DNA from 2 places in the Halomonas sp. MS1 genome. Region 2 is predicted to be linked to the other one. Evidence: predicted binding sites of a transcription regulator. Region 2 holds the regulator's gene; the other holds the start of a gene.

Region 1 (3,965 bases), 340 kb from region 2:
TACGGGAAATAAAGCCAGGATTTAACGCACGGGCATCCTGTTCCAACAGCCCAACATCTACCTGAATTCCTGATTCCCGAAGCCGCTTGATACCGCGTCCACTCACGCAAGGGTTAGGGTCAACCATTGCGACGACCACGCGGGCAACGTTGGCATCCGCTAACGCAACGGCACAAGGGCCAGTGCGACCTGTATGGGAACAAGGTTCCAGCGTGACATAAGCCGTTGCGCCTTCTGCCCTGGCACCAGCGGCGTTAAGCGCGTGAATTTCTGCATGAGGTTCGCCAGCACGGAGGTGAAAGCCCTCGCCAACCACCTGCCCTTCCGCGTGTTGATCGTAGCGGACAATAACACAGCCTACCCGGGGGTTGGGGTCTGTTGTATACAGCCCTTTCGCCGCCAATTGCAGAGCACGCGCCATAAATTGATGATCAGCGCTGGTAAAGCCTCTCTCCATCAACTCGTTCATCAAACCTCTCCGCGATCTGGGTCGCTGTGGGCTGATGCAGGGTGATCGCCTGGATCTTGAGAAAGACGGTCTATCTCAGCGCGAAATTCGTCTAGATCCTGAAACTTACGATATACCGATGCAAAGCGGATATACGCCACCTGATCCAGGTTGCTTAATGCCTTCATGACGGCTTCACCGATATCCCGCGCATTAACTTCGCGATCCCCGCGGGCACGAAGCGATTGACGAATACGCTCCACGGCGGCTTCTATTGCCTCAGCACTCACCGGACGCTTCTCTAGCGCCCGCAACATGCCTGCCCGCAGCTTGCTCTCGTTAAAGGTTTCGCGTGAGCCGTCGGATTTTACGACCCTCGGCATAATCAGTTCTGCGGTTTCATACGTGGTGAAGCGTTCTTGGCAGCTAGCGCATTGGCGACGACGGCGCACCTGGTCACCGTCGGCTACCAGCCGCGAGTCGGTCACTCGAGTATCATTAGCACCACAAAAAGGGCAATGCATGGCAGTCAACCTGTTGTCAGTACGTGCAGCGTGTCAGCTTGTGCGGATAACGGCACATATAAGCAATATTGCAAACTATTATTAGCAGCGGAGTAGCCACGCGCTACAACGACATGCAGTTTAAGGGCGCTTGCAAGCAAAAATAGTCGCTTCTTTAAACGCGGCGTTAACCTAGCATTGTAACGATTTGGCACACAAGCTGCAGCGTTTGTCGTAGGTTGTTTAAGAGGACATCCCTATGACCCCATTTGAGCAGACAGTCCACCATTTCCTTTCGCACCTCTACGGCCCCCGCGCCAGCGAGGTACAACGCCGTCTTGGACAACACATTGACCACTTTCGCAGTGCATCACAGGCGCCAGCCATAACTGAAAATACCGCGGCTGAAGGCGATAATGCACCAAAATGGAGCGAAAAAGATCAATGGGTCATTAGCTACGGTGATTCCATTGTGGCAGAGGAAACACCGCCTCTTGCCGTGCTTAATGAGTTCCTTCAGCGCTATTTGGGGGAGCGTATTAGCGGCGTGCATGTGCTGCCTTTTTTTCCCTGGAGTAGCGATGATGGCTTTTCAGTCATTCATTACCGTGAGGTTAATCCAGAGCTAGGCGATTGGCAGCATATCCGTGAGCTGGCAAGCCACTATGACGTGATGGGCGATTTAGTGCTAAACCACGTGTCTCGCGAGTCTCTGTGGTTTGTGGATTATTTAACCGGAAGCTTGCCAGGTCGTGATTACTTTATAGAAGTAGACCCAGAAACCGATGTTTCTGACGTGGTTCGACCACGTAGCAGTCCATTGCTAGTGCCCATTTCCACGCGTCGGGGTACGCGCCATGTATGGGCAACCTTCTCAGAAGATCAGATCGATTTAAACTTTGAAAACCCTGACGTATTGCTTGAGTTTGTTGGCATCTTGCTGTTTTACCTTCAACAGGGCGTGCGTATCATTCGCCTGGATGCAGTGGCATTTTTATGGAAGCGTCTGGGCACGCCATGCATCCACCTTCCCGAAACCCATACGGTGGTCCGTTTACTGCGCGCCATTGTGGATGAAATAGCGCCGGGCACGCTGATAATTACCGAGACCAATGTCCCTCACGCAGAAAACATCAGTTACTTTGGCTTAGAACGGTTAGCCAACGGGGAGCCAGACGAAGCCCACATGGTCTATCAGTTCGCCCTGCCCCCTTTGTTATTGCACACACTCACCCGTGGTGAAGCCACTACCCTTCAAACATGGCTTTCCAGCCTGCCGATACTGCCCAGACACTGCACCTATTTAAACTTCACCGCGAGCCATGATGGGATTGGCGTGCGTCCTTTAGAAGGAGTGCTACCCGATCATGAGCGAGATGCGCTGCTGGAACTGATGCATCGCTTTGGTGGCTTTGTCAGCATGCGGAGCAATCCTGATGGCAGTGACTCGCCCTACGAAATCAATATTACTTGGTTTGAGGCCATGCGCGGCACGCGTAGAGGACCAGACCCCTGGCAAATTGCCCGCTTCCTGTGCAGCCAAGCTATTATGCTCACTCTACAGGGCATTCCTGCCCTCTATATTCATACATTGACCGGCACGCTTAACGATGTCGAAGGAGTGGAGCGCAGTGGCCGATTGCGCTCAATTAATCGACGCCGCTGGCAGCGTGATGAGCTAACACTGTTACTCGAAAGCCCCTCAACGCCGACCCACGATGTGTTTCATGCGCTTCGCCGCTTGCTGGAACTTCGGCGCACAGAGCCCTGCTTCCACCCCAACGCCACACAACGCGTACTGACCACGCCGCCTGAAGTGCTAGCCATTGAGCGAGGCCCGCTAAGCGACGGCCGCCGCCTGCTTGCCCTGTTTAATGTCACCGATACGCTACTGCCATTAGATAATGTAGGAGAAGCACTTGAGCAGGCACTTAGCCAACATGCTTGGCGTGCTTTAGATCTGCAAAACGCCCAGGAGGAAACCGCGCTTCCTCCCTATGCAATAAGATGGATGGTGGCAGACACGTGAAAGGTGCATTGCGGCATAATGTCTCAGCAATTAGGCAATATAATCGTCAAATAATCGACGACTGAGATACTGTCGCTATCATCATCAATGACGATAGCGTTGATGCCGACTTTTCGCATGTATAAGGACGTGTTATGCCTCACATTTTTTTGCCGGGATTGCGCACCTTAGCGCTTACTGTAGCGATGAGTAGCGTGTCGTTGAGTTATGCCGAAGAACTGCCCGCACCGGTTCAAGCGCTCACCAATCAGGGGATAACGATTCACGGCCAGTTTGAGGCGCCAGGGGGCATGCGTGGTTACGGTGCTAGCGTGCAGGGCCAAGAGCTGGCGATCTATTTAACGCCTGATGGCCAACACACCATTATCGGCACGCTAATGGATGATCAAGGCAACGATCTCACCGAAGCACAGATAGAGGAGCATGTTCGGGTTCCGCTTGAAGCGCAAACCTGGGCGTTACTGGAAGAGAGCCACTGGATTCAAGATGGCGATGAAAACGCGCCGCGGGTTATCTATACCTTTACCGATGCTAACTGTCCCTACTGTCGCCAGCTGTGGCAACAAAGCCGCCCCTGGGTAGAGGCTGGTGAAGTGCAGCTGCGCCATATTATGGTGGGCATCTTGGCACCGAACAGTCCCGCGCTGGCGGCCACTATATTAGGTGCAGATGACCCTTCTGCCGCGCTACATGACCACAGCAGCGGCGATTCACTTTCAGCAAGCGCTCAGCCTAGAGATATTGAAGAACAGGTATATGCCAACAATCAGCTTTTTGAAGAGCTAGGCCTGTACGCTACGCCCACCAGCGCCTTCCAGCGCGAGACAGACAGTGGCAGTTTACGTATCGACCGAATTCAAGGCTTACCAAGCGAGGAGCGCTTAATTGAAATGATGGGCGGTGAAGCGCCTTAAAGCAGACAATATAAGCAAGTTTTAAAGCGCCCATCCAGCATCCTCAAACCAATCACTAGCCCGTGAGGTTA
Region 2 (3,965 bases):
TTCAGCGCAACGATGCTGGCGAGCTATCGCGCGCCGTTGCAACCGGTGGACGAGCCTATATACGCAACCAGCTCGAAGACCAAGCTAGCCCAATGGAAGGCTGGGCAAAGCGCATTATTTATCATGTTGCCGAGCGTCGGGTAGAGCTCATTGACCAAGCGGAACTGACCCAGCAAGCAGATCGCTTTGAAGGTGGACGCTTAGAGTATTTTATCGACCAAGGTGTGGTTCAGGCGCGTTCTGATGTTAGTGGTAGTGAACCACAACGTATCCGCATGACTCTTCAGCCGGAACAATAGGAGTGTCCAGTGGCGACAAATAACGCAGAGCCTGCACCTCAAACCACAGCCTCAGAATCAGCGCCGATAAAAACCCTTTATGCTCGCCACCTAGCCAAAAGCTATAAACGCCGCCGTGTCGTTAAAGATATTAACCTAGAGATATCTCAAGGCAGCGTGGTAGGGCTGCTAGGCCCCAATGGCGCTGGCAAAACGACATCGTTTTATATGATTGTCGGCTTGGTAAAGTCTGATGCGGGAAAGGTTGGCATTGACGAGCTTGATTTAACCCATGCCCCCATGCACGAACGTGCAATGGCAGGTATTGGCTACTTGCCTCAGGAAGCCTCTATTTTTCGCAAACTTTCTGTCGCCGACAACATAATGGCAATCTTGGAAACTCGTAAAGAACTCGATCGTAACGCCCGGGAGCAGCGCCTTGAGTCGCTACTCGAAGATTTCCACATCACGCACATTCGTGACAACTTCGGCATGAGTCTTTCGGGCGGAGAGCGTAGACGTGTTGAGATCGCACGCTCCCTCGCGACAGAGCCTGCCTTTATTCTGCTTGATGAGCCATTTGCCGGCGTTGACCCGATCTCAGTGGGTGATATTAAAACGATCATTCGAGCCCTCAAAAAACGCCATATCGGCGTGCTGATCACTGATCATAACGTCAGGGAAACACTAGATATTTGCGATATTGCCTACATTGTAGGTGACGGTCATATCATCGCCAGTGGCCCCCCTCAGGAAATTCTCAACAACCAGCGGGTAAGAGACGTTTATTTGGGGGCTGATTTCCGCCTGTAAACAGCCACCTGCAGAAAAAATAGTAGTGGTGGCATAGTTATTGCACTTGCACCAAGCCATAACTCGCACTAGGGTGGAGCTTTCTGATTAACGAGTGGTTCTCAGATGGTCATGAAAGCTTCTCTTCAATTGCGTATCGGTACACAGCTGACCATGACACCTCAGCTGCAGCAGGCCATCGCCCTGTTACAGCTATCAACGCTGGACCTCCGTCAAGAAATTCAGCAAGCACTTGATGCCAATCCAATGCTTGAGCAGGAAGATGAGTTCGGCGAACAGGCCGTTAGTGAACCCCAGGAAGCTGAATGGTCCGAAAGCATTCCTAATGAACTCTCTACTGACAGTGACTGGTCAGACACTTATCAAGACCTAGGCAGCCATGGCACCAGCAGCGAGGGGCCTGACTTTGAGCGTCAAGCCGCGGGTCAAAGTTTGCATGGCCACTTACTTTGGCAACTCGCCATGACAGATTTTTCACCACGCGACCATGCCATTGCTGAAAGCCTCATCGATGCACTGGATGCCAACGGCTACCTAACCCAGCCTCTCAATGACATTCGCGAAGGACTTAAAGCCCAAGGGCATGAAGGCCTTAGCCAGCGTGAAGTTGAAACAACCTTGCTGCGCCTTCAACAGTTTGAGCCCACCGGTGTATTTGCGCGCGACCTGCGGGAGTGCTTAATGCTGCAGCTCGCCTCACTACCCGAAGATACACCGCTGCTGATGCCTGCCAAGCGGCTAGTGCGTCAATTTCTTGAAGCGCTCGGTAAGGATGATGTGCGTTTGCTAAAGCGGCGGTTAAGCCTGGATGATGAGCAGCTTGATGACGTCATTCGCTTGATCCGCAGCCTTGATCCTCGCCCAGGAAGTGCCTTTGGCGACACAGATGACAGCTATGTAACGCCAGATTTAGTCGTCCGCCATGACCACGAAGGATGGCACCTGGAGCTAAACCCAGAGGCACTGCCGCGCTTGCGCATTCAACCTGACTACGCAAGCCTCATCAAACGGGCTGACAAGAGCCAAGATAACCAGTTTTTAAAAGAGCATCTCCAGGAAGCGCGCTGGCTCATCAAGAGCCTTTCAAGTCGAAATGATACGCTACTGCGGGTGGGCCGAGAAATCATAGCGCGCCAAATAGGCTTTCTGGAACACGGTGAAGAAGCCATGAAACCGCTGATTTTAGCCGACATCGCAGACGCCGTTGAAATGCATGAATCTACTATTTCCAGGGTCACCACCCAGAAATATATCCATACCCCGCGCGGTGTGTTCGAACTCAAATACTTCTTTTCCAGCCAAGTAAGTGGCCAGGACGGCGGCGACAGTCATTCCAGCACCGCCATCCGGGCTCGAATCAAAAAACTGGTGCAAGATGAACCGCCCGGCAAACCGCTCTCAGACAGCCGCCTCGTGGCGCTATTGGAAGAGGGTGGCATTAATGTAGCAAGGCGAACGGTGGCCAAATATCGCGAGTCGATGGGCATTCCCTCTTCAAGCGAGCGCCGCCGTTTACGCTAATAAAACAGTGCTAACGAGACAAAGTCTGTCTAGGGGCTTTGCAATAGCGCAAAAAGGGTTACAATCGAAGAACAGTCCGATGGATAAGGAGCACGTCAATGCAAGTAAATATCACTGGTCATCACGTAGATCTGACTGACGCCTTGCGTGACTATGTAAATGAGAAGCTGGAACGCGTTGAGCGCCATTATGACAACATCACCACCGTACAAGTAACCTTATCTGTTGAAAAGGAGCGTCAGCAAGCTGCCTGCACCCTGCATGCTGCAGGAGCCGATCTACACGCAGAAGCATTAGACAATGATATGTATGCTGCGATTGATGCACTAGCGGACAAAATTGACCGTCAACTCGTTAAACACAAGGAAAAAGCACAAGCTCGCGCCCAAGGCGCTGGCGTGCGTTAACTCAATGACGTTGGAAACCATACTTCCCCCGGAGCGCGTGCTGTATGACGTCCCCGGGGGCAGCAAAAAAAGGGTGCTGGAATTTTTCAGCACCTTTATTGCGCAAAACACGCCAAGCCTAGATAGCCAAGAAGTCTTCAGCCGCCTGATTGGTCGTGAGCGTTTGGGTAGCACTGGAATAGGCAACGGCGTTGCCATTCCTCACGCCCGTAGCCCTCACTGCAGCTCGCCTATCGCTGGTTTTTTAAAGTTAGCCGAGCCTGTAGATTTCGATGCTATTGATGGCGATCCCGTCGACCTTGTTTTCGTACTTTTAGTACCCGAAGAGGCGGACGACACGCACTTAGCCTTATTAGGGCAAGTGGCGTCTATCATGAACAGCGTTGACACACGTCAGCAGCTTCGTAGAGCGGCTAGCCAACGTGAGCTATTGGACCTTATAACAGCAAAAATTCGTGAACAGCCTGTTAGCTAAAGGGTCCACCGCTAGACACTGCCTACTAAGTCCAACGTTTACCTCCATTTTTATTGGCATGCCAAGAGAAACTCTATGCAATTGGTGATCATTAGCGGCCGTTCAGGGTCCGGTAAATCTATCGCCTTACAAGCGTTAGAAGATCTTGGCTATTGTGCCATCGATAACCTGCCCGCCATGCTACTCAGCTCCCTGGTGGATGAGCTTCGTGAGCAAGGGGCACGCCCCCAACTAGCGGTAAGTATCGATGCGCGCAATTTACCTGCTGCATTAAAGCAACTGCCAAAAATGCTTGAATCTTTGCGCCAGAAAAGCATTCACTTCCAGGTTATCTATCTAACCACCGATGCGCGAATTCTTCTTGAGCGATACTCAGCCACGCGTCGTCGCCACCCTCTTACGCGTGATAGTGACATGACGCTTGAAGAGGCCATCAATAAAGAAGAAGAAACCCTGCTCGACATCCGTGAT

The links. Region 2 encodes sigma-54, which starts transcription at its own class of promoters, with help from an activator protein. Its sites were predicted from a motif close to TGGCACNNNNNTTGCTNT; they were not measured.
Region 1: the regulator sigma-54 is predicted to act here: its motif matches at 1,161-1,178, upstream of NF683_RS21025 (sugar phosphorylase).

What each region holds. Positions count from the first base shown of each region.
Region 1 covers NZ_CP098926.1:4,566,545-4,570,509, forward strand. The annotation lists gene ribD (bifunctional diaminohydroxyphosphoribosylaminopyrimidine deaminase/5-amino-6-(5-phosphoribosylamino)uracil reductase RibD) at 1-469, opposite strand, end outside; gene nrdR (transcriptional regulator NrdR) at 469-972, opposite strand; gene NF683_RS21025 (sugar phosphorylase) at 1,211-2,980, shown strand; gene dsbG (thiol:disulfide interchange protein DsbG) at 3,115-3,894, shown strand.
Region 2 covers NZ_CP098926.1:4,226,448-4,230,412, forward strand. The annotation lists gene lptA (lipopolysaccharide transport periplasmic protein LptA) at 1-299, shown strand, start outside; gene lptB (LPS export ABC transporter ATP-binding protein) at 366-1,091, shown strand; gene NF683_RS19635 (RNA polymerase factor sigma-54) at 1,197-2,612, shown strand; gene hpf (ribosome hibernation-promoting factor, HPF/YfiA family) at 2,711-3,019, shown strand; gene ptsN (PTS IIA-like nitrogen regulatory protein PtsN) at 3,024-3,494, shown strand; gene rapZ (RNase adapter RapZ) at 3,570-3,965, shown strand, end outside.